DNA from 2 places in the Cellulomonas taurus genome. Region 1 is predicted to be linked to the other one. Evidence: riboswitches for the same ligand, from Rfam matches in the RefSeq annotation. Region 1 holds a riboswitch; the other holds the start of a gene.

What was found. Region 1 has a riboswitch for S-adenosylmethionine ahead of HGK68_RS14125 (aminotransferase class V-fold PLP-dependent enzyme). Riboswitches for the same ligand answer to the same signal wherever they lie in the genome.
Region 2: linked by a shared signal. The riboswitch ahead of HGK68_RS00430 (methylenetetrahydrofolate reductase) and the one ahead of HGK68_RS14125 (aminotransferase class V-fold PLP-dependent enzyme) in region 1 are both predicted to bind S-adenosylmethionine.

What each region holds. Positions count from the first base shown of each region.
Region 1 covers NZ_CP051884.1:3,046,515-3,062,284, forward strand. The annotation lists gene HGK68_RS15980 (hypothetical protein) at 1-789, shown strand, start outside; gene HGK68_RS14120 (pentapeptide repeat-containing protein) at 935-1,558, shown strand; gene HGK68_RS14125 (aminotransferase class V-fold PLP-dependent enzyme) at 1,604-2,965, opposite strand; SAM riboswitch class IV at 3,010-3,125, opposite strand; SAM riboswitch class I at 3,223-3,316, shown strand; gene HGK68_RS14130 (DUF1737 domain-containing protein) at 3,321-3,518, shown strand; gene HGK68_RS14135 (rhodanese-like domain-containing protein) at 3,515-3,922, shown strand; gene HGK68_RS14140 (O-succinylhomoserine sulfhydrylase) at 3,919-5,139, shown strand; gene HGK68_RS14145 (hypothetical protein) at 5,275-5,811, opposite strand; gene purQ (phosphoribosylformylglycinamidine synthase subunit PurQ) at 6,086-6,757, opposite strand; gene purS (phosphoribosylformylglycinamidine synthase subunit PurS) at 6,757-7,044, opposite strand; gene HGK68_RS14160 (hypothetical protein) at 7,107-7,541, opposite strand; gene HGK68_RS14165 (hypothetical protein) at 7,981-9,285, shown strand; gene sigK (ECF RNA polymerase sigma factor SigK) at 9,370-9,933, shown strand; gene HGK68_RS14175 (anti-sigma factor) at 9,930-10,766, shown strand; gene HGK68_RS14180 (phosphoribosylaminoimidazolesuccinocarboxamide synthase) at 10,774-11,697, opposite strand; gene HGK68_RS14185 (SCO4848 family membrane protein) at 11,744-11,962, shown strand; gene purD (phosphoribosylamine--glycine ligase) at 11,994-13,244, opposite strand; gene HGK68_RS14195 (glucose 1-dehydrogenase) at 13,372-14,265, shown strand; gene HGK68_RS15985 (ArsR/SmtB family transcription factor) at 14,287-14,874, opposite strand; gene HGK68_RS14205 (MFS transporter) at 14,938-15,770, shown strand, end outside.
Region 2 covers NZ_CP051884.1:88,935-104,704, reverse strand. The annotation lists gene HGK68_RS00460 (ABC transporter substrate-binding protein) at 1-294, opposite strand, end outside; gene HGK68_RS00455 (Gfo/Idh/MocA family protein) at 349-1,884, opposite strand; gene HGK68_RS00450 (IclR family transcriptional regulator) at 2,050-2,916, opposite strand; gene HGK68_RS00445 (hypothetical protein) at 3,161-3,682, shown strand; gene HGK68_RS00440 (Gfo/Idh/MocA family oxidoreductase) at 3,906-4,844, shown strand; gene HGK68_RS00435 (peptidase C14) at 5,080-7,287, opposite strand; SAM riboswitch class I at 7,478-7,572, shown strand; gene HGK68_RS00430 (methylenetetrahydrofolate reductase) at 7,577-8,572, shown strand; gene metE (5-methyltetrahydropteroyltriglutamate--homocysteine S-methyltransferase) at 8,580-10,922, shown strand; gene HGK68_RS00420 (Hsp20/alpha crystallin family protein) at 11,025-11,453, opposite strand; gene HGK68_RS00415 ((deoxy)nucleoside triphosphate pyrophosphohydrolase) at 11,567-12,001, opposite strand; gene HGK68_RS00410 (YeiH family protein) at 12,068-13,081, opposite strand; gene HGK68_RS00405 (LysR family transcriptional regulator) at 13,152-14,042, shown strand; gene HGK68_RS00400 (helix-turn-helix domain-containing protein) at 14,178-14,417, opposite strand; gene gcvH (glycine cleavage system protein GcvH) at 14,695-15,066, opposite strand; gene gcvT (glycine cleavage system aminomethyltransferase GcvT) at 15,078-15,770, opposite strand, start outside.

The DNA of each region.
Region 1 (15,770 bases):
GCACCGACCACTCCTGCGGCCAGCCCCACCGACAACTCCGACAACCCCGCGGTCGCCGCGCCGATCACCGCTCCGGTGAACCTCAGCACGGTGGCGGTCGGCATCCTCGGTGACGGCACCATCACCTCCACCGGGACCTCCCAGCCCGCCACCAGCACCCCCGCGCCGTCCTCGGACGACGCGGCGGTGAGCGCCCCGATCACCGCACCGGTCACCGTCGGCACCCTCGCCGTCGGTGTCCTCGGCGACGGGACGATCACCTCGACCGGCGGGCAGCAGCAGGGCGCCCCGGCGCCCACCACCGGCACCGGTGTGATCGACCTGCCGGTGACCGTGCCGGTGGAGCTGGGCACGATCGCGGTCGGCGTCCTCGGGGACGGCACGATCACCGAGGTCGGTTCGTCGCCGACCCCCGGTGGTGGCACCCCGACGACCCCCGGTGACGGCGGCACCCCGGGCGAGGACGACCCGACCGCCCCCGGCGGCGAGCCGGGCACCGACCCGACCACTCCGGGCACCGACCCCACCGTCGTCACCGGCGGCGGCGTCGACGGTGCGGTCGACCCCACCGTCAGCACCGTCAGCACTGTCAGCACCGTCAGCACTGGCGGGCTGACCTCGACCCTGGGTGCCGACGCGATCAGCTCGGCGCTGCTGGCTTCGGAGGCGATGCGACCCGCCGCCCTCGCCACCACCGGCGGGCACGACGTGCCGATGGCGCTGCTCGCCCTGGCACTGCTGGCGTCCGGCGTGCTGCTGCGTCGGACGGGCAGCGCCTCCCTCCGGTGACCGTGGTCGGCCGACCGACACCCTCGGTCGGCCGACCACCCACGACTCCCGTGGCCAGGACCGCGGGACGCATGCCCCACCCGGTGGCGCTCGTCAGGGGGTCGAGCACCACCGGGTGTGGGCGCGCCGTGCCACAGTGAGCGGCATGGCCACTCCGACGGATGCACTCGACCCCTGGTTCGGCTCCCTGGAGCCGGAGGCCGACCTGGATCGGATGCTGCTGGACGGTGCTGACCTGGTCGGCGCCGACGGCGAAGGCGCCCGGCTGGTCGAGTGTCTGCTGCGGGGCTGCGACCTCGACGGGGCGATCCTGGACCACGCCCACCTGATCGACACCACCCTGACCGAGTGCCGGGCCGGGACGGTCCGTGCACGCTCGGCCACCTGGCGGGACGTGACGGTCGAGGGGTGCCGGTTCGGCGCGCTGGAGGTCTTCGGATCGGCGTGGGACCGGGTGACGATCCGCGGCGGCAAGATCGACTACCTCAATCTCCGGGACGCCACGGTGCGCGAGCTGCGGTTGGTCGACTGCACGATCGGCGACCTCGACCTGGCCGGGGCGACCGTGCGCGCGCTGCGCACCGAGGGATGTCAGGTCCGTCGGCTGGACGTCACCCGGGCACAGCTGCGGGACGCCGACCTGCGCGGCGCGGAGCTGCAGGCGCTCGACGGCACCGCCGGACTGCGGGGGGCGACGATCAGCCCCGAGCAGTTGTACGACCTGGCCGGAGCGCTGGCCGACCACCTCGGAGTCGTGGTGGATCGCTAGGCCCACCCGAGCCCGCCGGTCCGACCACCAGCAGCGCGTCGTGCGCTAGTCCTCCACCACCGGCCCGCACCCCGCGGCGGCGGTGGCCGCGAGCGCGTCGATCCCGTGCACCCCGGGTCGCGGGTCGTCCTCCACCGCCCAGCAGCCGTCCACCACGGCGTACCTGGCCCGCGGTCCCTCGGTGGTCCAGGCGTGCAGGGCGTCGATCAGCCGGTCCACCGCCTCCACCGGGGTGCCGACCCCGACGGATGCCCGCAGCGCACCGCCGGTGACGCCGAGCCGAGCCAGCAGGGGGTGTGCGCAGAACCGGCCGTCCCGCACGCCGATTCCCCACTCGGCGGACAGGTAGGCCGCCACCAGTCCCGGATCGTCCTCCCCGACAGTGAAGGAGACGACCCCCACCGGGTCAACGGAGTCGGGCCACAGCCGCAGCACCCGGACCCCCGCGATCCCCGACAGCCCGTCGGTCAGCCGCTCGCGCAGCGCGTGCTCGTGGGCGACCAGCGCCCCGGCCGGCAGCGCGGCCAGTTCCTCGCAGGCGGCGGCCAGCGCCACCGCACCGAGCACATTCGGCGACCCCGCCTCGTGCCGCGCCGGGGCGGGCTGCCACAGTGTGCGGTCGGTGCGCACGTCCCGGACGGCGCCGCCCCCGGCCAGGTACGGCCTGCCCTGGTCCAGCCAGTCCCGGCGACCGACCAGCGCACCGGCGCCGAAGGGGGCGTAGGTCTTGTGACCGGAGAACGCCACGTAGTCGACGCCGGAGTCGACGAGGGAGAACGGACGGTGCGGGACGAGCTGCGCGCCGTCGATCAGCAGACGCGCCCCGGCCTCATGGGTGAGCGCGACCAGCTCGGCCAGCGGCAGGCTCTCCCCGGTGACGTTCGACGCACCCGTGACGGTGACCAGCGCGTAGGGGGTGCGGGCCAGTTCCTCCCGCAGCAGCTCGAGCGTGGCGGCGGCGGTCGGGCCGCTGGTCAGCACCGTCGCGCGCCGGTCGTCGCCGCCGGTCGTCTGCACCCAGGGCAGCAGGTTGGCGTGGTGCTCGCAGTCCAGGACCAGCACCGCGCCCGGCACGCACCCGGCCAGCAGGTTGAGCGCGTCGGTGGTGTTCCGCACGATCACCGCCACGTCCTCGTCCCGGGCGCCGACGAACCGGGCGATCGTCTGCCGCGACGTCTCGTACAGCGCGGTGGACACCTGGGACAGGTACCCGGCACCGCGGTGCACCGAGGCGTACAGCGGCAGCACCTCGGTCACCCGGGCGGCCACCGACTCCAGAGCGGGGGCGGACGCCGCGTAGTCGAGGTTGGCGTACGGCACGGTGCGGCCGTCGACCAGCGGGACCGGGGTGTCACCCCCGACCACCGGCAGCAGGACGTCGACCCGGTTCAGGGTGGGTGTGGACATGGTGGACCTCCGACAGGTGGAGGGTCGCCGACATGACCCGGCGGACCCCGCGCTTGCTCAGCACCGGACGGTGCTGGGCCAGGTCGTCACCCGGGGCACCCCGCCGCGGAGGGAGGGTTGCCGGCCAGCAAGCCGGGGCTACGCGCTGGCACTCATGACCTGCGCCCACGATGAACCGGCGGTTCGGGATCCGTCAAGAGCTGCTCACAGTGCGGTCGGTCCTGGCATCGACGGCCCCGGCTGACTATGGTCGCCGCACACCATCCAGAGCGGCCGAGAGATCTGGCTCGACGACGCCGCAGCAACCCAGGCCACACCGGCCCAGGGTGCTACCGCCAGGACCGATGGAGGAGCGATGACCGAAGCACCCCTGCCCTACCGCCTGCTCACCGGACCGGACGACCGGTCGTTCTGCGAGCGGGTCAGCGCCGCGCTGGCCGAGGGCTATCAGCTGTACGGCAGCCCGACCGCGACCTACGACGGCGACCGGGTGATCGTCGCGCAGGCAGTGATCCTGCCGACCGCCCCCGAGCCGACGGTGCGTCCGCTGTGAGCGCCGGATACGCGGGTGATCTGACCCCCCAGCAGACCTGGGAGCTGCTCGCCGACGACCCGACAGCCCTGCTGGTCGACGTCCGCACCGAGGGCGAGTGGCGCAGCATCGGCGTGCCCGACCTGGACGGTCGGGTGGGCTTCGTGGAGTGGGTCGACGGACAGGGTCGACCGAACCCCGACTTCCTGGCGCAGCTGGCGGAGCTGGGTGTCACCGACGGCCGTCCGGTGGTCTTCCTCTGCCGATCCGGCGTGCGCTCCGTCGCCGCGGCGACCACCGCCACCGCCGCCGGGATCGGTCCGTCGTACAACGTGCTGACCGGCTTCGAGGGCGATGTCGGGCCGGACGGGGCCCGCGGACACTGGGGCTGGCGGGCCGAAGGCCTGCCCTGGCGGTCGCTGTGACGGCGGCGGGGCCCGGCGACTGGCAGGACGGCACCCTCCCCCGGGACACCCTGCGGCCGGACACCCTGGCGGTGCGGGGCGGCACGGTGCGGAGCGGCTTCCACGAGACCTCCGAGGCGCTGTTCCTGACCCAGGGCTACGTCTACGACCGCGCCGCCGATGCCGAGGCGGCCTTCGCCGGGGAGTCGGATCGCTTCCTGTACTCCCGCTACGGCAACCCGACGGTGAGCACCTTCGAGGAACGTCTGCGCCTGATCGAGGGTGCCGAGGCCTGCTACGCCACCGCCTCCGGGATGAGCGCGGTGTTCACGGCGCTCGCGGCCCTGGTCGGCAGCGGTTCCCGGATCGTGGCCGCCCGGGCGCTGTTCGGGTCGTCGGTGGTGATCTTCGACGAGATCCTCGCGAAGTGGGGCGTGCGCACCGACTACGTCGACGGCCACGTGCCGGAGCAGTGGGAACAGGCGCTCGCCACCCCGGCTGACGTGGTGTTCTTCGAGACGCCGTCCAATCCGATGCAGGACCTGGTGGACATCGCCCGGGTCAGTGCGCTGGCCCACGCCGCCGGTGCGGTCGTGGTGGTCGACAACGTGTTCGCCACCCCGGTGCTGTCCCGGCCGCTGCTGTTCGGCGCGGATGTGGTCGTCTACTCGGCGACCAAGCACATCGACGGGCAAGGCCGGGTGCTCGGCGGCGCGATCCTGGGCAGCGACGACTTCGTGCACGGGCCGGTGCAGACCCTGATCCGCAACACCGGGCCGTCGCTCAGCCCGTTCAACGCCTGGGTGCTGCTCAAGGGCCTGGAGACGCTGTCCCTGCGGGTGCGGCACCAGACCGCCTCCGCGCTGACCGTCGCCACCTGGCTGGAACAGCACCCGGCGGTGGCCCAGGTCCGCTACCCCTATCTGCCCTCGCACCCGCAGCACGCCCTGGCGCTGACCCAGCAGGACGGCGGCGGCACCGTGGCGACCTTCACCCTGCACCAGGAATCGAAGGAGTCGACGTTCCGGGTGCTGGACCGGCTCCGGGTGATCGACATCTCGAACAACCTCGGTGACGCGAAGTCGATGGTCACGCATCCGGCGACCACCACCCATCGCAAGCTCGGCGCCGCCGGACGAGCGGCGGTCGGGATCGGGGAGTCCACCATCCGACTGTCGGTCGGGTTGGAGGACCCGCAGGACCTGATCGACGACCTGGCCCAGGCGCTCGACGACTGACCGGCCGGGGACCTGGGTGCGCAGGGCACCTACCGACCGGCCGGGGACCTGGGTGCGCCCTCGACCCGCGGCCCGGAAGCCGCATGCCCCTGCGTCGGCCTGGTCGACCCCGGCTCGACTCTGCGACCGCGCAGATCACGCGACCAGTCGGCGCAGCTCCGTCTCCACCCAGGCACCCTCGGTCAGCGGGTGCAGCACCAGGCCGTCCACCCCCGTCCGCTCCGCCAGCTCGCGCAGCTCGGCCAGCAGCAGATCGGCGGTGGTGACGACGCGGGTCGCGGCCGGTGACCAGGTCAGGCCGGTGAGCGCGTCCAGGTACTCCAGGTCGGCACGCTTGCGCCGGGCTGCCCGCTCGTCCACGGCCAGCACCACGTCCAGGTCGAGCAGCAGGGTCACCTGGTGCCGCTGCCGACCGGCCGCGGCGATGCCCTGAGCTGCCAGGTCGACCCAGGAGGTCAGCTCGGCGACAGTGGACAGGTCGGCGGAGAACGCCAACCGGATCACGTCGGCCCGAGCGGCGGCGATCAGCAGCTCGGCGCTGTCGCCCGGTCGGTGTTCGATCCCGGCGCCGGCCGGTGCGTGCAGGGCGATCGTCGGGGTCGGGGTGGGCACGACCGAGAGCGCCGGGCGGGACGGGGCGAGCGCGATGTGGTCAAGAACGGGCTGAGCCATGGGAGGTGTCCTCGGGTGAGGCGGGTGCGCACGGGGCCGTCCGGCCGCACGCGCGCAGGGGTCATCGCGTCAGCGACAACACACCCGGCTCAGGAACACCCCCGCACCGTACCCACGGCCCGGACCACCGCACCACTACCCGTCCACATCCCGGACCTGCCCTGCTCTTCCGCATCGAGATGACAGAAGACGCCGCAGGGCCGGCCGTCAAGCGTCGACGACTGTCATCTCGATGACGGGGCTTCGCGGTCGCGAGCGGGTGGCTCGGGGCGGGTCAGGAGACCAGCGCGCGCAGCACCGAGGTGAAGAAGCGGAGACCGTCGACGCCCGGACCGAAGCCCGGCTCGACCGCGTGCTCGGGGTGCGGCATCAGACCGACCACGTTCCCGGCGGCGTTCGTGATCCCGGCGATCCCGCGGCGCGAGCCGTTCGGGTTGTGGTCGGCGTAGCGGAACACCACGCGGCCCTCGCCCTCCAGCTCGTCCAGGGTGCGCTCGTCGGCGACGTACTGGCCGTCCTGGTTCTTGAGCGGGATGGTGATCCGCTCCCCCGCGGTGTACTCCCGGGTCCAGGCGGTGTCGGCGTTCTCCACCGTCAGCACTTGCTCCCGGCAGACGAAGTGCAGGTGGTCGTTCTTGATCATCGACCCGGGCAGCAGGTGCGCCTCGGTCAGCACCTGGAAGCCATTGCAGATGCCGAGCACCGGCAGGCCCCGGCCGGCGGCCTCGACGACCTCGCCCATCACCGGCGCGAACCGGCTGATCGCCCCGGCCCGCAGGTAGTCCCCGTAGGAGAAGCCACCCGGCAGCACGACCGCGTCCACGCCGTGCAGGTCCGCGTCGGCGTGCCAGAGCGACACCGGCTCGGCACCGGCCAGCCGGACGGCGCGCGCGGCGTCCCGGTCGTCCAGGGTGCCGGGGAAGGTGACGACACCGATGGTCGCCATCAGGCGAGGCCCTCGGAGACGATCGTTCCGGCAGCATCTGCCTCGTAGTCGGCGACCCGGACCACGTCCTCGATCACCGGGTTGGACAGCACCTGCTCGGCGGCCTCGGCGGCGGCGGCGAGCACCTCGGGGGTGACCGGGCCCTCGACCTCCAGCTCGAACCGCTTGCCCTGTCGGACGGCGGTGAACTGGCCGAATCCCAGCCGGGGCAGTGCACCTGCCACCGCCTTGCCCTGCGGGTCGAGGATCTCCGGCTTGGGCATCACATCGACGACGACTCGTCCCACAGGTACTCCCTGGTTCGCGGCGGTGGAGCGTTGCGGTGCCAGGATACCGATCGCCAGGACCCCTAGGGGAGCCGCACGATGCCGAGGCCCGCCGGTGCGTCGCCGGACAGGTAGCGGTGCAGCACGTCGTTGCCCGGTGCCCGCAGGTCCAGCGACCACCCGGCGACCACCAGCAGCCACCCACGGTCGAGGACCGCGTCCAGCCAGAGCTCGTCGTGCGGGGCGACCGCCAAGGCGTCCTCGCCGGTCCACAGCGTCGCCCAGTGGTCGGCGGCGGTGACGTCGGCGCGCTCCGGATCCAGGGTGGGCAGCGCGCCCGACTCGTCCAGTCCGAGGTCGGCGATCGCCCGGGACAGCTCCGCGACCGCCCGTGGCTCCTGACTGGTCGGGTGCAGCACCCAGACCGCGACGGGTCGTCCGTCACGGGGATGGAATCCGACCGCCGTCCGTCCCGCGATCAGGCGGGCGGTGGGCCGGTCATGGCGATGGCGCAGCACAGTGCTCTCGACGCTAGGCAGTCCGACGTCCGCGCGTGGCGGGTCGATGGGTGGCAGCACCCAGCCTGGACCGGGTGAAACGGCTCGCCGCGGACGAACGTCCCGCGGGAGGGGTCGGTGCGCCGTCCCTGGCACCGTGATGCCACGGATTCACCCGCGGGAGCCCGCAGCGGTCCCGATCGGCCGACCGATGGGAATGCCATGGTCACCGGTATGTCCACCACCGCACCCCTGAGGGGCGTCCCCTCCCCGTGCGTCGCGCACCCGCACGCGGGGCTGGTGCATCGCGACGGCCAGTGCCGCTGCTTCGTCGGCGGCCCGGCCCCCGAGCACGAACCGGAACGGGTCCTGACCTTCGCGTCCTGAGCCACCCATCCGCTCTCCGGACCGCTCCGAACCCTCCTCGACCGACATCCGAGGAACGATTCGAGGAGCGACGATGCGACTTCGCAGCAAGGGCACCGGCTACGCCGTGGCCGTCATGGCCACCGGCCTCACCCTGACCCTCGGCGCCTGCTCCGGCGGCGACGACGGCATGAACTCCAGCGCGAGCAGCCCCTCCAGCTCGTCCACCATGGACCACAACAGCATGGACATGGCCACCGACCCCGGCGTCGACCCGGTCAGCACCGGCGACCCGTTCGCCGACGCCCGGACCGCGGCGGCCCACATGCCGGAGACCGCGCTGACCCTGGCGACCGGACTGGCCAAGGCCACCGACACCGCGGGCGAGGTCGACTCCGACGCCGCCACCCTGCGCGCCAACCTGACCGCCATGCTCCAGGAGCACGTCTACCTGACCGGCATCGGGGTGGCCACCGCCTACACCGCCGGTCCGGACTCGGCCGAGTTCGCGGCCGCCAAGACCGCCCTGGACGGCAACACCCAGGACCTGACCGACGCGATCGGCACCCTGGCCGGTGACGACGCGGCCCAGCAGTTCGACCAGGTCTGGACCGATCACGTCGGCTACTTCGTCGACTACGCGGTGGCCAAGAAGTCCGGTGACCAGGCGGCCGCCGACGCCGCCCAGGCCAACTTGACCCAGTACACCCAGGACGCCGGCGCGTTCTTCGAGCAGATCAGCAACGGTGAACTCCCCGCCGCTGCCGTGACCGAGGCGCTGGGGATGCACGTGTCCACCATGTCCGCGGCGATCGACGCCCTGGCCGCCGGTGACCCGACCGCCTCCGACACCCTGCGCGCTGCCGCCGAGCACGTCGGGATGGACGCCGGCACCATCGCCACCGGACTCGCGAAGGCCACCGACCTGGCCGGCGACCCGATGGACGATGCCTCCACCCTGCGGTCGAACCTGACCGCGCTGCTGCAGGAGCACGTCTACCTGGCAGCCTTCGCGGTGTTCAACGCCTACACCGCCGACGGCGGGGTCGAGTCCCCGGCGTTCACCGCGGCCGCGGCCACCCTGGACGCCAACTCGGTCGCCCTCTCCGACGCCGTGACCTCGCTGGCCGGCGCCGACAACGGCGCGGCCTTCCTGGAGCTGTGGCGTCAGCACATCGGGTTCTTCGTCGACTACGCGGTGGCGGACGCCACCATGGACGAGGACGCCCGCCAGCAGGCGCTGCTGGACCTGGACGGCTACCGCCCGCAGGCCGGTGCGTTCTTCGAGAAGGTCAGCGGTGGCGAGCTGCCGGCCGACGAGATCGCCGCTGGACTGGGCATGCACGTGTCGACCCTGGCCGGAGCGATCGACTCGCTCGCGAAGGCCCTGGTCGGCTGACGAGCTGTGGCGCCGGTCCTCTCCCACGCGCTGGCCGGCGCCACACCCCGGGGTCCGGGTGCGGGTGTCTGCGACACTGTCGCGGTGCCCGTACCCGGACCTCACACCCTCGCCGACGACACCCTCGACCGGGTCGCCGCCGGTGACCAGGACGCCTTCACCGCGCTGTACGACGCGCTGGCCCCGGCAGTCCACGGAACCGCCCTCGCCGTGCTCCGCGATCCGGACCACGCCGCCGAGGTGACCCAGGAGGTCATGGTGGAGATCTGGCGCACCGCCGACCGCTACGACCGACGTCTCGGCTCGCCCCGCACCTGGGCCACCACCATGGCGCACCGCCGGGCGATCGACCGGGTCCGTTCCGTCCAGTCCCAGCGCACCCGCGATCAGGCCGCACTGGACCGGGATCGACCGATCGACTACGACCACGTCAGCGAGCAGGTCGAGGGCCGGCTGGAGGCCGAACGTCTCCGGCACTGCATGGACGGCCTCACCGACACCCAGCGCGAATCCGTGACGCTCGCCTACTACGGCGGACTCAGCTACCGCGAGGTGGCCGAGGACCTGGGTGCCGCACTCCCCACCATCAAGAGCCGCATCCGCGACGGACTGATCCGCCTGCGTGACTGCCTGGGCGTGACCCGATGACCGAGGACAGCATGAGCCACCACGACCCGCACGATCTGCTCGCCGCCTGGGCGATCGACGCCGTCGACCCCGACGAGCGTGCCGCGGTCGAGCGTGCCATCGCCGAGGACCCCGCGCTCGCCGAGGAGGCCGCCGGGTTCCTGGCCACCGCCGCCGTGCTCGGTGCAGCCCGAGCCGTCACGCCGCCGACCCAGGTCCGCGACCGCGTGCTCGCCGCGATCCGCACTGACGCGACGACCACTCAGGCAGCTGCCACCCACCTGCCCGCCGCCTCCCCTGGCACCCGCTCCCCCCGTGGCCGCGACGGCGCGACCCGGCCCGGCAGCACCCGGCCCGGCACCGCACGCTCCGACGCCACCGGCCCCGGGTCGCGGCGCGGTCTCAGCCGCCGTCTGCGCACGGTCCTGGTCGCCGCGGTGCTCGCGGTGGCGATTGCCCTGCCCTCGGTGTCCGCCTGGCAGCAGCACCAGCGCGCGGTCCAGGCCGAGGCGCGCGCCGACCGGATCACCGCCCTGCTGGCCAGCCCCGACGCGCAGCTGCTCTCCGGCGACCTCAGCTCCGGCGGCACCGCCACCGCGGTGGTCACCGCCGACGCCGCCCTGGTCACCGCCGAGGGGGTGTCCGACCCGGGCGACGGCAAGGTCTACCAGCTCTGGGTGATGCGCGACGGGGTGCCGGTGCCGGATGCGACCACCGGGGTCAGCGGCGACGCCTTCCAGATCGACACCACCGCCTACCGGGCCGGTGATGGGCTGGCGCTGACCGTGGAGCCGACCGGTGGGTCGCAGGCACCGACCACCGATCCGCTGCTCGTGCTGGCGCCCACCGTCTGAGCCGACCTCAGAACGTGAGGTCGTGGCCGGTCAGGCGCCGGTAGGCCTCCCGGTACCGGTCACGGGTGCGCTCGACCACCGCGGCCGGCAGCTCCGGCGGCACGCCATCGCCGCCCCGGTCCCAGCCGGACTCGGCCGAGGTGAGCCAGTCCCGGACGAACTGCTTGTCGAAGCTCGGCTGGGCCTGCCCCGGCTGCCACTGGTCGGCGGGCCAGAACCGGGAGGAGTCCGGGGTCAGCACCTCGTCGCCCAGCGCGACCGCACCGGTGGTCGGGTCGATGCCGAACTCCAGCTTGGTGTCGGCCAGGATCACCCCGCGGTCGCGGGCGATCGACTCGGCCCGGGCGTACACCGCCAGGGTCAGGTCGCGCAGTTCAGCGGCCCGCGGTGCGCCGATCAGTTCGGCGACCTGGCCCAGCGTGACGTTCTCGTCGTGCTCACCGAGCTCCGCCTTGGTCGCCGGGGTGAAGATCGGCTCGGGCAGCCGGGACCCGTCGACCAGTCCGGGCGGCAGTGCGATCCCGGTGACCACGCCGGATGCCTGGTACTCGGCCAGCCCGGATCCGGTGAGGTAGCCCCGGGCGACGCACTCCACCGGGAACATCTCCAGTCGTCGACAGACCATCGCCCGGCCCAGCACCTCCGCCGGGACGTCCGGCGCCTCGGCACTCACCACGTGGTGCGGCACCAGATCGGCGAGCTGGTCGAACCACCACAGGCTCAGCTGGGTCAGCACGACCCCCTTGCCCGGGATGCCGGGGCTGAGCACGTGGTCGTAGGCGCTCACCCGGTCCGAGGCGACCACCAGCACCACGTCGCCGTGTGCCGCGGTGACCGCCGCTCCCGCCTCCTGGGTGGTGTCCGGCACATACAGGTCGCGGACCTTGCCGGAGTAGGTGTGGGTCCAACCGGGCAGCAGGGGAGCCGTCATACGACCATCCTGCCGGAGAACGTCGCCGCCGTGCGATGCTCGGTGGATGGAGCTCTCCGTCCCCTGGTCGTTGCTGGTGCTGGTCGCCGGGCTGTGGAACCTGCTGGTCTGGCCCCGGTTCGGGCAGCGGATCGCCAAGGACCCGCGCTCGCGGGACGCCGACGGTCGGCCGACCCGGTTCCTCACCGTGCACCTGGTGCTGATCGGCGTCTCGCTGCTGTTCGGCGTCGCCCTGGTGGTACTGGGCGTGCTCGGCCTGGTCTAGCCCGGCCCGCGCCGCCGGACCCGCCCGTTCGTCACACCCGCGCCGCGATGTCCGTCCGGTGGTGCGAGCCGGCCAGGGCGATCCGGTCCACCCCGGCGTAGGCGGCGGTCCGGGCGTCCGCCAGGTCCGCCCCGACACCCACCACCGACAGCACCCGCCCTCCGGCGGAGACCACCGCGTCGCCGTCCTGCCGCGTCCCGGCGTGCAGCACGTGCACCCCGGGCAGCGCCTCCGCCTCGGCCAGCCCGGTGATCGGGTCGCCGGTGCGCGGCGCAGCCGGGTAGTCGTGGGCGGCGACCACCACGGTCACCGCCGCCTCGTCCCGCCACCGCAGCGGCGGCACGGTGTCCAGCGCACCGGTCGCCGCGGCGTGCAGCACCCCGGCCAGCGGGGTCGCGAGCCGGGCCAGCACGACCTGGGTCTCCGGGTCGCCGAACCGGGCGTTGAACTCCACCACCCGGGTGCCCGAGCTGGTCAGCGCGAGGCCGCAGTAGAGCACGCCGACGAACGGGGTGCCGCGCCGGGCCATCTCGTCCACCGTCGGCTGCGCCACCTGCGCGACCACCTCGGCCACCAGTTCCTCAGGGGCCCACGGCAGCGGCGAGTACGCGCCCATCCCCCCGGTGTTCGGCCCGGTGTCCCCGTCGCCCACCCGCTTGAAGTCCTGTGCCGGGACCAGCGGCAGGACCCGGCTGCCGTCGCAGAGCACGAACAACGACACCTCGGGACCGTCCAGGTAGTCCTCGACCACGACCCGGCCGCCGGGCTTGGCCAGGCACTCGGCGGCGTGGGCGTGCGCGGCGTCCCGGTCGTCGGTGACCACGACCCCCTTGCCCGCCGCGAGTCCGTCGTCCTTCACCACGTAGGGCGCCCCGAAGGCATCCAGCGCCGCATCGATCTGCCCGGGCTCGGTCACGACCCGCGGCTCCGCGGTCGGCACCCCGGCGGCGGACATCACGTCCTTGGCGAAGGCCTTCGACCCCTCCAGCTGCGCGGCCGCGGCGCTCGGGCCGAACACCGGGATCCCGGCGGCGCGCACGGCGTCGGAGACCCCGGCCACCAGCGGTGCCTCCGGGCCGACGACGACCAGGTCCGCCCCCAACCGGGTCGCGAGCGCCGCCACCGCCTCGCCGTCCAGCTGGTCGACCGGGTGCAGGGTGGCGACAGCGGCGATGCCCGGGTTCCCGGGTGCCGCGTGCAGCTCGGTGACAGCAGGGTCCTGGGACAGCGAGCGGGCCAGCGCGTGCTCCCGCGCCCCCGTGCCGACGATGAGGATCTTCACGCCGCAGACCCTACCCAGTCCGGTTGCGGCCCCGGCGGCGCGGTCTGAGGATCGAACCAGCGCGGCGCTCACCGTCCTGTGACGGTGGGCGTCGTTTGCTTTCACCCCATCGCGCGGAGGAGTCATCATGGCCGACCAGTACACCTTCCAGGACCCGATCGCCCAGTACCCGATGCCGCAGCCGCCGGAGCAGAGCCAGGACGGTCCGGGACTCGACGCCGACCTCACCCCGCGGGCCGATCACGGCGAGGAGACCTACCGCGGCGCGGAACGCCTGGCCGGGCGCAAGGCCCTCATCACCGGCGGCGACTCCGGGATCGGCGCGGCGGTGGCGATCGCCTTCGCCCGCGAGGGCGCCGACGTGGTGCTGTCCTACCTGCCCGAGGAGCAGGAGGACGCCGAGCGGATCGCGCAGCTGGTGCGGGACGCCGGTCGCACCGCGGTGCTCGCCCCCGGGGACGTCGCCGACGAGACCTACGCCCGCTCCCTGGTGCACACCGCGGTCGACGAGCTGGGCGGTCTGGACATCATCGCGAACATCGCCGGACGGCAGCAGTTCGTCGAGGACCTGGCCGACCTCAGCTCGGCGTCCTTCGACGAGACCTTCAAGACCAATGTCTACGCGCTGTACTGGATCGTGCAGGAGGCGCTGCCGCACCTGCCCAAGGGCGCCAGCATCATCAACACCTCGTCGATCCAGGCCTACGAGCCGGCGCCGATCCTGGTCGACTACGCCACCACCAAGGCGGCGATCAACACCATCTCCAAGGCGCTGGCCCAGCAGCTGGCCCCGAAGGGGATCCGGGTGAACGTGGTCGCGCCCGGCCCGATCTGGACGCCGTTGCAGACCGCTGGCGGTCAGCCGCCGGAGAAGCTGCCGGAGTTCGGCGAGCAGACGCCGTTCGGCCGCGCCGGTCAGCCCGCCGAGCTCGCCCCGGCGTACGTCTTCCTGGCGTCCCAGGAGTCCAGCTACGTCTCCGGCGAGACCCTGAACGTCAACGGCGGCATGCCGACCCCCTGACCACCGCTGACCACCGCCCCGTCAGTCGACGACGGGGATGACGTCCACATAGACGCGGATGCGGCGCCGAGCCGCATCCGCGTCGTCGTGTCCGGCCCCGGGCTGACCGGCCTCCCGCTGTTCGGCTTCGCGGGCGCGCTCCAGATGGGTGCGGACCACGTCCTCCAGCGCCGCGCTGAGCTCTTCGGCCTCCTCGACGGTGAGGCGGCCGCCGGTGGTCAGCATCGTGGCCGGTTCGGACCAGATGCTGTCGTCGAACGCCTGCGCACCCCACCGGCTGAGCACCTGGACCCGGTCCGCGAGCGCCCACTGCCGGGCACTGTCCAACCCGGCCCTGCCCTGCGGGTCATCGCGGAGCTCGGCCACCTGCGCCCGGAACTCGACCGGCCGCCACCAGCGTTCCCGTCCGCCCGCGTGCTCGGGATCGTCCTCGACCAGACCGTGCCGTTCCAGCTGGCGCAGGTGGTACGAGGTCTGGCCGGTGCTCTCGCCCAGTTCCTTGGCCAGCTGGGTCGCGGTCGCCGATCCGTGGTCCATCAGACGGCTGAGCATGGCGGTGCGCAGCGGGTGGGCGAGCGCCTTGAGCGCGGAGGCATTGACCTCGGGCATGTGCAGAGATACCTTTGCAGAGACTTCTTTGCAGAAACTTCTCTCCCAGCCTAGCGAGGACCGATGACGACCGACACCGCCACCGTCGAGGCACCGACCGAGCCCCTGGGCCGCCGGTTCTCCGCCCTGCTCGGCAGCACCACCGCCGCCAACCTCGCCGACGGCGTGGTCCAGGCCGCCGCACCGCTCTACGCGCTGACGCTGACCCGCTCCCCCGGCCAGATCGCCCTGCTCACCGCCGCCGCCTGGCTGCCCTGGCTGGTGCTCGGCGCAGGGGCGGGCGTGCTGGTCGACCGCACCGACCGCCGCCGGATGCAGGCGATCGCGCTCGGCGCCCGCGTCGCCCTGTTGACGGTCGCGGCCGTCCTGGCTGCGACCGGTTCGATGTCGATGACCGCGCTGGTCGTGCTGTTGCTGCTCTACGGCGTCACCGACGTGCTGGTCGACCTCGCCGAAGCGGCGCTGGTGCCCGACCTGGTCCCGCGCAGTCGACTCGCCGCCGCGAACGGCCGGATCATCGCCGCCCAGCAGGTCGCCGCCGCCTTCGTCGGCGCACCCCTGGCCGGGCTTCTCCTCGCTCTCGGTGCCGTCTGGGCCTTCGGCGCCCCCGCCCTGATCGCCGCCGTCGCCGCTCTGATCCTGCTGCTCGCCCTCCGCGGCCCCTACCGCCCCGCGCCCGCCGACCCGGCCGACCCCGATCCCGCCGCCACCGCCACCGCCACCGCCACCGCCACCGCCACCGCCACCGCCACCGCCACCGAGGAGCGTGCGATGGAGCGCGCGTGGCGGGAGCTGCGCGAGGGACTGGGGGCACTGTTCGGTCACCGGGTGCTGCGCCCGCTGCTGGTGAGCGGCTCCATCTCGAACATGTGCTTCACCGCGTACAGCACGATGCT
Region 2 (15,770 bases), 480 kb from region 1:
GGTCTGGGAGGCGATCGCGGTGGTCAGCGACTCGTCCCGCCCGGCCCAGGGGTAGATCTCGACCTTCACCGTGACATCCGGGTGCTCGGCGGTGAACGCCTCGACCTGCTTGTCCCAGAACGCCTGGTGCGCCGCTTCGTCCGCGATCACCGGGTAGGTCCACATGGTGACCTCACCGGACAGTTCGCCGTCGGCCGTCGTGCTGCCACCGCCGCCGCCCGAGGACGAACAGCCCGCCAGCAGGACGGTGCAGGCGGCTCCGGTGGCCACCAGCGACTTCGTCACGAGTCTCATCGCATCTCCTTCATCAGAACCCAGGGGGAGGGTTCGGTGGATGGTGCTGGGTGTTCAGTGCGTGGGGACCGGGTCGTCGACCTGGCCCACCGTGCGCACCGCGCCGGAGTGCCGCGCATCCTCCGCGGCGAACACGGCGAGGTGGCTGTCCAACGACTCGACCGGGCCCGAACGGACCCAGCCGCGATCACCGGTGGCGACCGCCGCGGTGAAGTGGTCCATCAACCCGCTGTCGCCGCCGCCGTGGTCACCGGCGGCGTTCGAGCCGCCCAGCACCCCGGAGTCGAGGACGTGCGTGGTGTTGGTGCGGAAGTCGACGACCCGGACCCGTTCGCCGTCGCCCTCGGCGAAGCCGTGCGAGCCGAAGATCCTGGTCTGCCGGTGGGTCTGCTCGGAGAAGGCGGTCATGGTGAACGTCGCCGCCGCCCCACCCTCCAGCCGCATGGCGACCACCTGGTGGTCGACCACGTCGTTGTCGGAATCCCACACGCACCGCCCGTACTGACCGTCGCGCAGCGCCTCGATCACCCCGGCCTCGTCGGTGCGGGAGGTGATCACGCTGACCGGCCACACCGGGCCGTCGGCGCGCAGCGTGCCCAGGTACAACCGGGGAGCGGAGTACGGGCAGGTCGGTTCCAGCACGCAGTCCAGGCAGCGGTCGGCCGCCTCGGCCGGGCGGTTCTCCGGGCGGAACTCGGTCAATGACCCGAAGCTCGACACCTGCTCGATCCGCAGCCCGGTGACGTAGCGCAGCCAGTCCAGGTCGTGGCAGCTCTTGGCCAGCAGCATCGGCGCCGACGTCGACTCCTGCCGCCACGGCCCGCGCACGTAGGAGTGCGCCATGTGCCACCAGCCGACCGGCTCCAGGTGCTGCACGTCGATCAGCCGACCGAGCACCCCGGAGTCGACGACCTCCTTCACCAGGTCGGTGTAGGGCGTGTACCGCAGCACGTGGCAGACGCCGAACAGCACGCCGGTGTCCTGGACCGCGGCGACGATCTCCCGCACCTCGGCCTCGGTGGGCGCGATCGGCTTCTCCAGCAGCACCGCGTAGCCCAGCGCCGCGAACGCCTTCGCCGGCTCCGCGTGCTGCCGGTCCTGGGTGGAGACGATCACCATGTCGGCGATCCGGCCCTGCGCCGCCAACTCCCGCCAGTCGTCGAACTGCCGCACCGACGCGTCCCCGCTGCTCACCGCCGCCCGCCGCTCGGCCAGCGGGTCGGCCACCGCCACCAGGCGGGCACGGTCCGGGTTGGCCTGCGCCCAGGACAGGTAGGACTGACCGCGGTTGCCCGCGCCGACCAGGGCGATGGTCACCGGCGGCAGGCCACGCACCGCGTCGGCGGGCCGGGGGGCGGGGGTGTGCTGCCACGGGGTCGGCGCGGGGGTGGCGGGGGCGGTCGGGGAGACCGGGGTGGCCGAGTGCGCGCCGTCCGCGGCTTGGGGGGCCTCCGGGGCGGTCCGGTGTGCTGCTGGGGTGCCGTCGGTGGCGGGCGCGACCGCCTGCACCTCGCCCGCCGCGACGGCACGCGCCAGCGAGCCCACCGGCATCTGCCGGGGCGACATGTCGCTCTCGGGACGTGCTGCCATGCTGCCGACCGCCTCTGAATCGTCGGGCGGTCGTGCGTCGTGGCGTCGGGAGAAAGCGTCCCGGTCGTCCCTCCCCATCGAGGGCCGACCGAGCGGCGGAGCGCAGGGGGCTGGCCTGCGCACGGATCGTCCCGGGCTGGGGACTGTTCCGCGATTGCGAGGACGCTAGTCCTGCTGCTCGGGGTCGTCAACCACCCCGACCACCGTGATCACCTCGGCCTCGGGGTCGTAGCCCAGGTCACGGCTGATCCGCTGGGCGGTGTCCCGGACCTCGCGGCCGAGCTCCTGGTAGTGCCAGGACGGCTGATCCAGCTTCAGGCCGGTGATCGAGATCGCACCCAGGCAGGCCCCGTCGTGACCGAACAACGGCGACCCGATGCAGAACACCCCGTCGGCGTCCTCCTCGTCGTCGAACGCGTACCCGGCGATCCGGGCCTCCGCCAGGTGGGCGACCAGGCTGTCCGGGTCCACGATCGTCCGGGCGGTCCGGCGCACCAGCCCCACCCGGTCCACGATCGCGCGGATCTCCTCCGGCGGCAGGCAGCTCAGGATCGCCTTGCCCAGACCGGTCGAGTGCGGCAGCTCGTGCGAGCCCATGCGCAGGTCGAGCCGCACGCGCTCGTTGCCACCGACCTGGTCGATCACCACCGCCTGGTCCTGCACCAGGGTCGCCAACCGCGCCGTCGACCGGGTGCCGCGGGCCAGGGCCACCAGGTGCGGCCGGGCCACATCCCGCAGCGACGTCTGCGCCAGCGCCTGCGACCCCAACCGGGCCAGCGCCATCCCGAGTCGGTAGCGGCGGGTCATCCCGCTGCCCTCGTCCGCCACCAGGCCGCGCCGGGTCAGCGTGTGCAGGGTCGCGAAGACCGCGCTCTTGGACAGGCCGAGGGCCGCGCCGATGTCCGTCACCGACATCGGCTCACCCGGCGGTTGCGCCGCCAGGAGTTCCAGGACGTCCACCGCCCGCGACACCGACTTCACCCAGTACCGGGAGTCCTCCTCGGCCTCGGGTCTGATCGTGCTGCTCGCCATCGGTGTCCCCCTGGTCGTGGTCGGGCCGTCAGGCTAACCGCTGTTCGGCATCGCCGACCAGGGTTAGGCGAAGCGTCCCGAGCGACGACTCCACCTGCCGGCGCGGCGCCGATACCCCCGCCTCGCGTCGCCGTCACCGGGTTCGGAGCCGGCGCACGGGGTGCGAATCGCCTGAACCGCCACCGCGCCGGAACTGGCCTGTGGATAACCCCGACAGCAGTGTCCTCGCAGGTCACGATGCACCATGCCCGACCACGTCTTCGTCGACGAGAGCAAGAAGCGCGACTACCTGCTGGTCGCCGCCGCCCTGCCCGAGGCAGCGCTGGCCGACGCCCGGCGAGCGCTGCGCGCGCTCCTGCGGCCCGGTCAGCGGCGACTGCACATGGTCAAGGAGTCACCCTCCCGGCAGCGGCAGATCGTCGGGGTGCTGCGGGAGGTGGGGCCGGCGGTGACGGTGTACCGGGCGGTGAGCGACGGCCGGTCGGACGTGGCCCGCCGGGCCGCGTGCCTCGACGCCTTGATCCGGGACGCCGTGCGTGCCGATGTCCGCCTGCTGGTGATCGAGCGCGAGGCAGGAGCGGAAGAACGCGACCGCCATCGCCTGTTCGACGCCCTGGGAGGTCGTCCCTCTCCCCAGTACCGGCACCTCGCTCCCGCCGAGGAGCAACTACTCGCCATCCCCGACGCCATCGCCTGGGCTTGGGCTCGCGGAGGCCCCGCCCGCCGGTCGATCCGCGCGCTCATCCTGCATACAAGAACGGTCTAGACAGCGCGAAACCCGAGCGCCACAACCGTCCGGAAGGGTCTCGGGTCCACTTTCCCGGGCTACTGCCCGGAACACGCACCAGCCTACGCCCTCCCCCGCCCCGCATCCAGGGCGTGCACTACTCAACTCCGGGTGCATTCGCACTCAAGCACCTGGTCACGCGCCCGCCGGAAGCGCTTACGATCACTCAGGTCCGCTGCCACCGCTGCCCCGGAGGAATCCCATGCGCCTCGCCGTGATCGGCCTGGCGTCCTCCCACGTGGACCAGATCGTCCGGCTGGCGAGCACCGGACGGCTGGGGCCCGCCCGGATCGGCGCGCTCTGGGCCCCGGTGGTCGAGCCGGTCCCGGCCGACCGGCTCACCCAGCTCCGGCGCGCGGCCGGTCTGCCCGACCATCACGGGCTGGGTTCGTCCGACCACCACGGCCCGCATGCGGCCGGCCTACCCGACCGTCACGAGCCCGGTTCGTCCGACCACGGGGCTCCCGACCCGCTGCGGGCGGCCCTCGCCCACGGCTGCGATGCCGCCATCGTGGCGACCCGGGACCCGCGGAGCCATCGCACGCTGGCCGCACCGCTGCTGGCCGCCGGGTTGCCGGTGTTCGTGGACAAGCCCTTCGTCGCGGACCCCGCGGATGCGGAGGCCCTGGTCGCGGTGGCGGAGCGCAGCGGGGCGCTGCTGACCTCGTCCTCGGCGCTGCGCTGGCATCCCTCGGTGCAGCAGGCGAGCCACCGGTGGGCGCAGTACGCCGTCGACTCGGCCGAGGGCATCACGGTGCGCGTCTGTGGACCGTTCGATCCGGGCTCCCCGCACGGTGGCCGCGCCTTCCTCGGGGTCCATGCCGTCGAGGCGGCGCTGGGGGCGCTGGCCCCGCGCGCGTCGGCCGAGGCACCTCGGGTGCTGCGGGTGTCCGATCGCGGTGACCGCCGGGTCGCGGAGATCGCGGTGGGGGCGGACCGCGCGGTGATCGAGCTCGGGCCGTTCGACGGCTGGCGGATCAGTGGCCCCGGGGTGGACGCGCCGCTGCCGTTGGACGACGAGTACCTGCGCCCCGGGCTGCTGGGCTTCGTCCACGCGGTGGCGGCTGGACAGGGCGCCTGGCCGCTGACCGGCGCCGAGCTGGTGGACACGGCGCGGGTGCTGGCCGAGGTCTGCGGATGAGTCCGGCGTCTCCCGGCCCGGACGCACGAGAGGCGGCACCGAGGTGCCGCCTCTCGTGTGGGGTGGGGTCCAGCCCGACCGTCATCCCCGGGGTCCTGCTGCTCCGCCAAGAGCTTTCCAAACGCCATTCGGCACGACCGAACGGATAGTGCATTCAAGCAAGCGGCCGACCCCAGGGCAACAGCTCAGCGTTACGGTTCTGTAAAGCCTGGCGTTGTTCGGTAGGGCCGAATAGTCACACGATGAGGTTCCCGTCGGTCAGCACACCGGGCCCGGTCGGGGGCATCGACTCCCGCGTGACGCCCCGTTCGACGCAACCCGTGTGCAGCAGCGTCGACCCAGTGGCGAACCCGCCGAGCTGCAAGGCTCCGCCGACGAAGGTCGACCCGGTCGCCCGGTAGTGGTTGACCCCCTCGGTGACCCGGATGTGCCCCAGATCGGCCCGTCCCGCCATACCGGTGTGACCCTCGAAGCTCCAGCTCACCACCCGGCCGCCACCTGTCGACCGCCCGAACACCGCACCGGTCGACGGCCCACCGGACGCCCGGGTGCCCACCGCCGCGAACTCCTGGTCGGCAGCCCCGCTCAGCACCAGGCCGGTGTTCTCCAGTACCGTGCCGTCCAGGGTCAGCCGGCCGGCGGCCACCGGCACCGGGGCCGACGCACCGTCCGCACCCTTCCCGCGCAGCGTGCACCCGGTGAGGGTGAGCGGGCCGGTGCCCTGCCAGGAGGTCGTGGCGCCGTCCAGGCCGGTGATCGTGGTGCGCACCAGATGCACGGGCGTGGTCACGTTCGCCGCGATGAACGGCAGGGTGGCATCCGCCGCGGTCAACCCGATCACGCAGTCCTCGATCACCGTCGGACGCGCCGACACCGCGGTGGCCTGGGACAGCTGGAACCGGGCGTCCACCCGGCAGCCGCGCATCTGCAGACCGTCGGCGTTGACCCACATCCAGCTCGGGTAGTCCGGCATGCTCGGGTCCTTGACTACCTGGCAGTCCTCCAGGGTGAGGTCGATGACCCCGACCCGGGCGAAGAACAGCGCCGTGACCTGCTGCCGGACGGTCACCCGCTTCGCGCGACCACCCCAGGTCGCCCCGGAGTTGGCGAAGGTCATCAGCCCGCTGTTCCCGATGTAGGTCAGGTCGTGCTCGTACTGGCCGTGGGTGACGAACGGGCCCTGCACGTCCCCGTCGCCGTGACAGTTCTGCACCATCGAGTACGCAGCGCAGGTGAAGTCGTTCAGGTGGCGGGCGTTCGAGGTGCGGCAGTCCCGGACCTGCGCGTACAGGCAGCTGATCTGCTGGGTCAGGTACCCCGCACCACCCAGGGTCACGCTGACCGGATTGCGCAGCGAGCACTGGGAGGTGACGTAGGTGGTGTTCCACCGCCGCATGATCACCGGCCAGAACGTGCGCTCGGCGTCGATCTGGTGCACGTCGCAGTGCGTGGCGTACTCGAAGGCGACCGGGTGCGAGCCGGTGATCTGGTCCGACCCGGTGCCCAGGAACCGCATCCGCTGCACGGTGACCCGCTGCACCGGGTCCACCCGGGTCCAGGTGAGGGTGCGCCCGGCGGTGAGCGCCCAGCCGGTCTTGTAGCCGACCCGGACATGCGTGCCGTCGACGATCTGGGTGATCTGCAGCAGGTACATCAGCTCCCGTTCGGCGCTGCCGCCACCGGGCCGGGGGTTGGTCTGCACCGCCCACCACTGCCCGACGGTGAAGGCCGCGGAGTCGGGCACCGGCAGGATGTCGACCTGCTCGGGCAGGTCCGAGGGCAGCGCACCGGTGACGACCTGATCGGTGACGGCGCCCTGGAAGAACAGCACGGCAGCGAACGGGTCGTTGGCCGCCGCGGGCTCGATCCCCTCGGTGGTGACCAGGTGGTTGCCGAAGTCGAGCACCAGGTCGGAGCGGCTGAACCGGTGCCGCCGGACGAAGTTCAGGTCGGTGTGCGCCTCGATCCGCCGCACCGTCGGGTCGGCGACCAGGGCATCCAGCGCGTCGTCGGCCGGGGTGTCCGGGCCGAGCACGCCGAACTGCCGGAAGTCGACGGTGCCCTCGTGCACCAGGTGCCAGCGGCCGGTCGCCGGGGAGGTGGCCCGGGCGATCACGGTGCCCCCGTTCGGCTCGGCGGTGGAGGCGGCATCCCAGCGCATCAGCAGGGCACCACCGTCACCGGCGGCGGCGTAGCCGATGACCAGCACCACGTCGTCCTTCTTCGGATTGAGGGCGCGCAGGTCGGCGACCGTGGGCACGCTGCGCGCGGATCCGGCACCGGCGCCCCCGCCCGCCTGCGCGGTGGACGCGGTGCCGAGCACGGCGGCGGCCCCGAGCACCGAGACCCCGCCGAGGCGGAGCAGGCTGCGACGGGCTGGGGTGGCCGGAGCCGGGTCGTCGACGGTGACGGACTCGGTCGGGTCGGAGCGGTGCAGACGCATGACAACCTCCTGGATCGGTGGATGAGCTCCACACGGAGGTGCCGGGCGTTCGGATGACCGGGCGCGGGCTGGGCGGACGGCCGGGCGAATGGCGCCGAAGCTATGGCCGCGCGGCACCGGGTGTCAACGGCCCGGGCCTGACATGACAGGAATGCTTGCCAGCCTCCGCCCCGGAGACCTAGCGTTGCGCCACCCATCCAGAGCGACCGAGAGACCTGGCTCGTCGACGTCGCAGCAACCCCCCGCGAGAGCGGGTGCGGGTGCTTCCGCCAGGACCGATGGAGCAAGCATGAGCGCAGGTGAGTACCCCGACGGTCTGGGCGCGATCGAGCGACCCACGGTGTCCTTCGAGCTGTACCCGCCGCGCAACCCGAACGCCGCGCCCAAGCTCTGGTCCACCGTCCGGGCACTGGCCGACGTGCGGCCCGACTTCGTGTCGGTGACCTACGGGGCGAGCGGTTCCACCCGGGACACCACCCGGACCCTGGTCCGCCGACTGTTGCGCGAGACCTCCCTGACCCCGATCGCCCACCTCACCTGCGTGGGGACGTCGCGGGCCGAGCTGGCGGCGACCGTCGAAGAGTTCCTGGACGAGGGGGTGCGGGCCTTCCTGGCCCTGCGCGGTGACCCGCCGACCGACGGCTCCTGGCAGGCGCACCCGGACGGTCTGCCCACCGCGAGCGCCCTGGTCGAACTGCTGCGGGAGATCGAGGCCCGGCGCTGTGCCTCCAGCCCGGCCCAGGCGGTCCGGGCCACGGTGCGGCCGCTGTCGGTGGCGGTGGCCGCATTCCCGCGCGGCAACGCCGGGGCGGGCAGCACCCGGGAGCAGGACATCGCCGCACTGCTGGCGAAGCAGGCAGCCGGTGCCGACTTCGCGATCACGCAGCTGTTCTACGACGCCCCCTCCTATCTGGAGCTGGTGGCGCTGGCCCGGGACGCCGGGGTGACCATCCCGATCGTGCCCGGCATCATCCCGATGACCGACCCGGCGCGGCTGCGCCGGGTGCAGCAGCTCACCGGCGTCGAGGTGCCCGAGTCGGTGCTGTCCCGGCTGGACGCCTTCGACCCGGAGACCGAGGCGGCAGCCCGGCACCGGGTGGGCACCCGGTTGGGCATCGACCTGGTGAACGCGGTGCTCGACGGTGGCGCCCCCGGTGTCCACCTCTACACCTTCAACAACGCAGGACCTGCTCTCGACCTGCTCGACGGCGCCGGACTCGGCGGCGACGGCGCACCGAGGGCCGCCCGGGTGAGCGTGTCACCCACTCCTGTCCCGACCAGCTGAGGCGAAGATGACCCACACCCACCCGTTCCCCGCCGGCATCGTCCTGGGCTACCCGCGCATCGGACCCCGGCGTGAGCTCAAGAAGGCCATCGAGTCGTTCTGGGCCGGACGTTCCACCGCCGCCGAGGTCGAGGCCACCGCCGCCGACCTGCGCCGCCGCACCCGCACCCGGCTCGCCGAGCTGGGTCTGAGCACCACGCTGCCGGCGATCCCCAGTGCCTTCTCCTTCTACGACCAGGTGCTGGACGCCGCTGTCGTGCTGGGTGCGGTGCCGGAGCGGTTCGCCGACCTGCGCGACGCCGACGGCGGGCTGGACCTGGCCGGGTACTCCACGGTGGCGCGCGGCCGCGGGGACGACCTGCCGCTGGAGATGACCAAGTGGTTCGACTCCAACTACCACTACCTGGTGCCGGAGATCGGTGCCGACACCACCTTCGCCTACTCCTCGGACCGACCGGTGCGGGAGTTCGCCGAGGCGCTGGCCGACGGCGTGCTGACCCGGCCCGTGATCGTCGGACCGGTGACCTTCCTGGCCCTGGCCAAGAGCACCGACGGCACCGCCCCGATCGACCGCCTCGACGACGTGCTCCCGGTCTACGTCGAGCTGCTCCGGGCGCTCAAGGCCGCCGGTGCCACCTGGGTGCAGATCGACGAGCCCGCGCTGGTCTCCGACTCCACCGGCGTCGACGCCGACCGGCTGTTGGCCGCGACCGAGCGCGCCTACCAGGTGCTCGGCGCCGAGCTGGCCGTGGACGATCGCCCGGCTCTGCTGGTGGCCGCTCCCTACGGCGAGCTGCGCGAGGCACTGGACGTGCTGGCCGAGGCACCGATCGAGGGCGTCGCCCTGGACCTGGTCCGCGGCTCGCTGCCCACCGTCTCCGACGCGACCCGGGCGGCCCTGGCGGACAAGGTGCTGGTCGGTGGCGTGATCGACGGCCACAACATCTGGCGCGCCGACCTGGACGCGGCACTCACCACCCTGGAGCGGCTGGAAGGGCTCGGCGCCGAGCAGACCGCCGTCGGCACCTCCACCTCCCTGTTCCACGTGCCGCACGACGTGCAGGACGAGCCGGACCTGGCCGACACCCTGAAGTCGTGGCTGGCCTTCGCCGACCAGAAGGTGGTCGAGGTCGTCACCCTCGCCACCGGTCTGACCGAGGGCCGCGAGGCGGTGCACGCCGAGCTGCTGGCCGCCGCCGACGCCCGTCGGTCCCGGGCCGAGGCCGCCGGGGTGGTCCGCCCCGAGGTGCGCGAGCGGGCCGCCGGTCTGGAGGAGTCGGCCTTCGGCCGCGCTGCCTACACCGAGCGCCGGGACGCCCAGCAGGCCCGGCTGAACCTGCCGCCGCTGCCGACCACCACCATCGGGTCGTTCCCGCAGACCCCGGAGATCCGCAAGGCCCGCGCCGCCTTCGTCGCCGGTGAGCTGACCGCCGAGCAGTACGACGACGCGATGAAGGCGGAGATCCGCGGCGTGGTCGAGCTGCAGGAGCAGATCGGGCTGGACGTGCTGGTGCACGGCGAGCCGGAGCGCAACGACATGGTGCAGTACTTCGCGGAGAACCTGGACGGCTTCGCCGTCACCCGCAACGGCTGGGTCCAGTCCTACGGCTCGCGCTGCACCCGTCCGTCGATCCTGTGGGGCGATGTCTCCCGGCCGAAGCCGATCACCGTCGACTGGACCCGGTACACCCAGTCGTTGACCAGCAAGCCGGTCAAGGGCATGCTCACCGGCCCGGTGACGATCCTGGCCTGGAGCTTCGTCCGCGACGACCAGCCGCTCGCCGACACCGCGAACCAGGTGGCGCTCGCCCTCCGGGACGAGATCGTCGACCTGGAGGCCGCCGGGATCGCCATCGTGCAGGTGGACGAGCCGGCCCTGCGCGAGCTGCTGCCGCTGCGCGCCGAGGACCACGCCGCCTACCTGGACTGGTCGGTGCGCTCGTTCCGGCTGGCGACCGCCGGGGTGCGTCCGGACACCCAGATCCACACCCACCTCTGCTACTCGGAGTTCGGCGAGATCATGGGCGCGATCGACGGCCTGGACGCCGACGTGACCTCCATCGAGGCCGCGCGCTCCAAGATGGAGATCCTGGCCGACATCGCCGCTGCCGGGTACCCGCGTCAGATCGGCCCCGGCGTCTGGGACATCCACTCCCCGCGGGTGCCCTCCGAGGCCGAGGTCACCGGGCTGCTGAGCACCGCGGTCGGCGCCATCGACCCGGCGCAGCTGTGGGTCAACCCGGACTGCGGCCTCAAGACCCGCCGCTACGCCGAGGTCACCCCGTCCCTGGAGCACATGGTCGCCGCCACCGGCACCGTTCGCGCGGGCCTGGCGGTGCCGACCGCCTGAGCCCTGCTGAGCCCTGCTGGGTCCTGTCGGATCTTGCTGGGTCTGGACAGCCGAACGGCCGGGTCGGAGCATCCCGCTCCGGCCCGGCCGTTCGTCGTCAGCTCAGGCCGATGCCTCGATGCTGGTCGGCGCGGAGCCGGTCTGCACCTCGATCCGGCGCGGCTTGGCCTCCTCCGCCACCGGGATGGTGAGGGTGAGCACGCCGTCGGTGTACGAGGCGCTGATCGCGTCCAGGTTCAGACCACGGCCGACGGTGAGCTGCCGGGCGTAGGTGCCGGTCGGACGCTCCTTGGCCAGGTACTGCACACCCTCCTCGGACCGCGGCGTGCGCTGGGCGCGGATCGTGAGGGTGCGGTCGTCGACGTTCACGTCGATCGAGCCCGGGTCGGCGCCCGGCAGGTCGACGTGCGCGACGTAGTGGTCGCCGGAGCGATACAGGTCCAGCGGCATCTGGGCCGCCGCCCGGTCGGCGCCGAGCACCTGCGTCATCAGCCGATCCATCTCCTGGAACGGGTCGAAACGAGTAGCCACAGCCCGTCACCTCCTTCGATGCCGAGCCCCGGACCGCCCGGGGCCGGAAAGCTGATCCGGTGTCCCACCGGATGGGCTACAGGAGATGTTTTAGCACTCTCACCCGTCGAGTGCTAGTCCCGGGCGAGCTGCTCCGCGTGCTGCGCCAACGCGTCCACGATCCGCACATCGGCGTCCAACCACGGCACCTGGTGCCAGTCGCCCGCGGGCAGCCAGCGCAGCTCGTCGTGCTCGACCAGCGGCCGCGGTTCGCCGCCGACGACCACCGCCAGCCAGAGCCGCATCTCGTACGCGTCCGACAGGCGCCAAGCACCACCGTCCGGTCCGACCAGCTCCGCGCCGAGCCGCAGGTCGACGCCCAGTTCCTCGCGCAGTTCGCGGTGCACACCGTCCACCGGCGTCTCGCCCGGCTCGACCTTGCCGCCGGGGAACTCCCACCGACCGGCGAGCGACACCGGGCCGGATCGGCGAGCGGCGAGCAGCGACCGGGGGGCGTCGAGGTCGTCGACGATGGCAGCGGCCACCACGAGGCGAGGAGAGTCGGGCACGGTCGCAGTCTGCCAGCCGACGGTCGCGGCCCGGTGCTGGTCAGCGCTCAGCAGAACCGGGAATGCCTAGACCAGAATCAGGCCCAGCAGGCTCACGCCGCCCGCGACCAGGGTGGCGAGCGCACCCAGCACCAGCGGTCGCCCGCCGGTCCGGATCAGCCGCCCCAGGTGGATCTGGCTGCCGAGCGCCACCATCGCCGCCCCCAGCGCGATCGTGGTCACCGGCTTCACCACGTCGATCAGCGGGTCGGGCACCGCACCCACCGTGCGCAGCAGCACCGCGACCACGAAGCCGATCACGAACACCGGCACCCACGGCGCCGTCCGCTGCCCCACCGTGTCGTGCCGTCGGCGCCGCAGCACCCCCGCCCCGGCGACCAGCGGCGCGAGCAGCAGCACCCGGGCCAGCTTCGCCACGATCGCCACGGTCAGCGCCGCCGCCGAGATCGTCCCGGCCGCCGCGACCACCTGGGCCACCTCGTGCACCGACATCCCGGCCCACAGTCCGGCGGTCCGGTCGTCGAGCCCGATCACCCGGCTGAGCACCGGCAGCGCGACGATCGCCAGCGACCCGTAGACGGTGACCAGGGCGACGGCGGTGGCGACGTCCTCCTCCTCAGCGTCGGCGACCGGGCTCATCCCGGCGATCGCGGCCGCCCCGCAGATGGAGAACCCGGTCGCCACCAGCAGGGTCAGCGCGCGGCGCACCCGCAGCACCCGGCCGAGCCACAGGGTCACCGCGAAGGTCGTCGCCACGGTGGCCACCAGCACCACCAGCTCGCCCACTCCGAGCCGGGTCAGGTCGCCGACGGACAGCTGCATACCGAGCAGCACCACGCCAGCCCGGAGCACGTAGCGCGCGGTCCAGGCCAGCCCCGGCTCCAGCACCGGGGGCAACCACCCCGCCCCCCGGGCCACCGCCCCCAGGAGGATCGCGAGCAGCAGCGCCGGCGCCGCCGGTGCCAGCCAGGTCACCGCCACGCACAGTGCGGACACGACGACCGCGACCACGGCGCCGGGCACCATCTGCCGGACGCGATGCATGGCGGTCGGAGGAGCTGCTACGACGGAAGGAGGCATGGGATCAGGGTGCGCGAGGCCCGACTCCTGGCGGAACGAACAAGCTCGTGGCGGGGCATAGTCTGGGGCTATGGGCGAGCGGATCTCGGTGGGTGCGGTGGAGCTGCTGGACGCCGTGGCCGCGCACGGCTCGCTGACCGCAGCCGCCGCGGCCCTGGGGATCGCACAGCCGTCGGTGAGCGCCGGCCTGCGGCGGCTCGAACGACGCACCGGCCTGACCCTGGTCAGCCGCTCCGCCACCGGCACCCGCCTGACCGCGGCGGGCAGGACGGTGCTCGACCGTGGCCGTGCGCTGCTCGCCGCCTCGGACGCGCTGGAACGCGAGATCGTCGCCCTGCGCCAGGGCGAGCGGGTCCGGGTCGCCGCCAGCCTGAGCATCGCCGAGTACCTGGTGCCGCTGTGGCTGTCCGGCCGGTCGCCGGAGGCCGCGGCGGTCGAGCTGACCGTGGCGAACTCGCGCGAGGTGATGGCCGAGGTGCTGGACGGTCGCGCCGATCTCGGCTTCGTGGAAGGCCCCCGGGTGGCGGACGGCCTGCGGCAGCGGGTGGTGGGCGACGACGAGCTGCTGGTGGTGGTCGCCCCGGATCACCCGTGGGCGCGGCTGCGCACCCCGTTGGACCCGGCGACTCTGGCAGCCGGGCCGCTGGCGGTGCGCGAGGAGGGTTCGGGCACCCGCGAGGTGTTGGAGGAGGCGTTGCTCGCGGCCGGGACAGCGCTCGGCCGGGCGGTGCACCAGCTCGGCTCCACGTCAGCGGTGAAGACGATGGTGCGCACCGGGCGGATCGCCGCGGTGCTGTCCCAGCTCACCGTGGCGGACGAGATCGCCCGCGGCGCCCTGGTCGCGGTGCCGACCGCGGTGGATCTGCGGCGGCGGCTGCGCATGGTCTGGTCGTCGGGACGGGAACCGTCGGCCGCCGCCCGGCAGCTCGCGGCCGACGTGGTCTCCGCGACGAGCCGCTGAGGCGTCACCGACCGACAAGTCACTGGGATGCGACCGGTGACGGGTCGTCGATCGCCCACCGGGGACGGGCCGCGCACCTCGGCCCGTCAGCGGTGTGGTCGTCGTGCCAGCAGGGGGCTGTGGCGCGACGACGGATCAGCGAATGCCCGCGGCCTTGGCCCAGGCGACTGCCTCGGACCGGGTGGAGGCGCCGATCTTGCGATAGACGCTGCGCACCTGGGACTTGACGGTGTTGCGGGTGACGAACAGTCGACGCGCGATGTCCTCGAGCGTGACGTCCTCGGTCAGTTCGGCCAGCACGATCCGCTCACGTGTGGTGAGGGGCTCGCCGAAGATCTCGCTCCGGGTGGTGGGGGCGATCTCCATGGTGCTCATCGGTTCCTCCGGTGGGTGGCGAGGCGCGGCTGCGGGGGGTCCAGCGGCCGTCTACCGGTTGTGATCGGCAATAGTGCGCGCCCGCCACGGATTCCGGGTAGAACTCGCTCCGACCGGATGGGGGACAAAACGCCCAAAACACCCAGGATTCTGGGCCCGAAGTCCCAGGTCATTCACCGGGAAACGCTTGCCGGGTCCGCGGGTGAGAAACACCCGTTCGGCGCAGCGGGTGAAGTTGGTCGTCTCACCCGCTGATCAGCCCGCGGACCCGATAAGGTCACCCGGCCGCGAGCGCGGCGTACTCCTCCGGGGTGAGCAGCGGGCCGGTCGACTCCACCTCGACCTTGAGCAGCCACCCGGCGCCGTAGGGCTCGGCGTTCACCACGGACGGCTCGTCCACCGCGGCGGTGTTGACCTCCACCACGGTGCCGGTCACCGGGGAGAACAGCTCGGAGACCGACTTGGTGGACTCGACCTCCCCGATCACGGCACCGGCGGTGATCGCGGCACCGACCTCGGGCAGCTCCAGGTAGACGATGTCGCCGAGGGCCTCGGCGGCGGTGGCGGTGATGCCGACTGTCGCCGGGCTGCCTGCCTCGATCCACTCGTGCTCGGCGGTGTACTGCAGGTGGCTGGGGGTCTCGCTCATGGTGGTGCTCCTCAGTGGGATCGGCGGTAGAAGGGCAGGGCGACCACGCGGACCGGCTCGCGGCGGCCGCGGATGTCGACGGCGAGTTCGGTGTCCGGCGCGGACACCTCGGGGCTCACGTAGGCCATCGCGACCGGCACGCCCAGGGTGGGTGACGGGGCACCGGAGGTGACGGAGCCGATCACCGGCGCGTCGTCGGCGGTGGAGGTGACCACCGGGTACCCGTGCCGGGCGGCGCGGCGGCCGGAGCCGACCAGACCGACCAGCACCCGGGACGGCGTGGCGTGCGCTCGGGACGCCAACGCCTCGCGACCGACGAACGGCCCCGGCTTGTCCAGCTTCACCACCCGGCCGAGCCCGGCGTCGTGCGGTGCGGTGGTGCGGTCCAGCTCGTTGCCGTACAGCGGCATCCCGGCCTCCAGGCGGAGGCTGTCCCGCGCTGCCAGACCGGCGGGCACCAGGCCGTGCGGCTGACCGGCGGCCAGGATCGTCCGCCACAGCCCGGGGGCCTCGGCGGCCGGGACGAACAGCTCGAAGCCGTCCTCCCCGGTGTACCCGGTCCGGGCCACCAGCGCCGCGACCCCACCCACGGTCGCGGACGTCGAGGCGTAGTACTTCAGCTCGCGGACCGCGTCGGCGGCGGCGGGATCGGTCAGGCCGACCACGATCTCCGCGGCGGCCGGGCCTTGGACCGCGATCAGCGC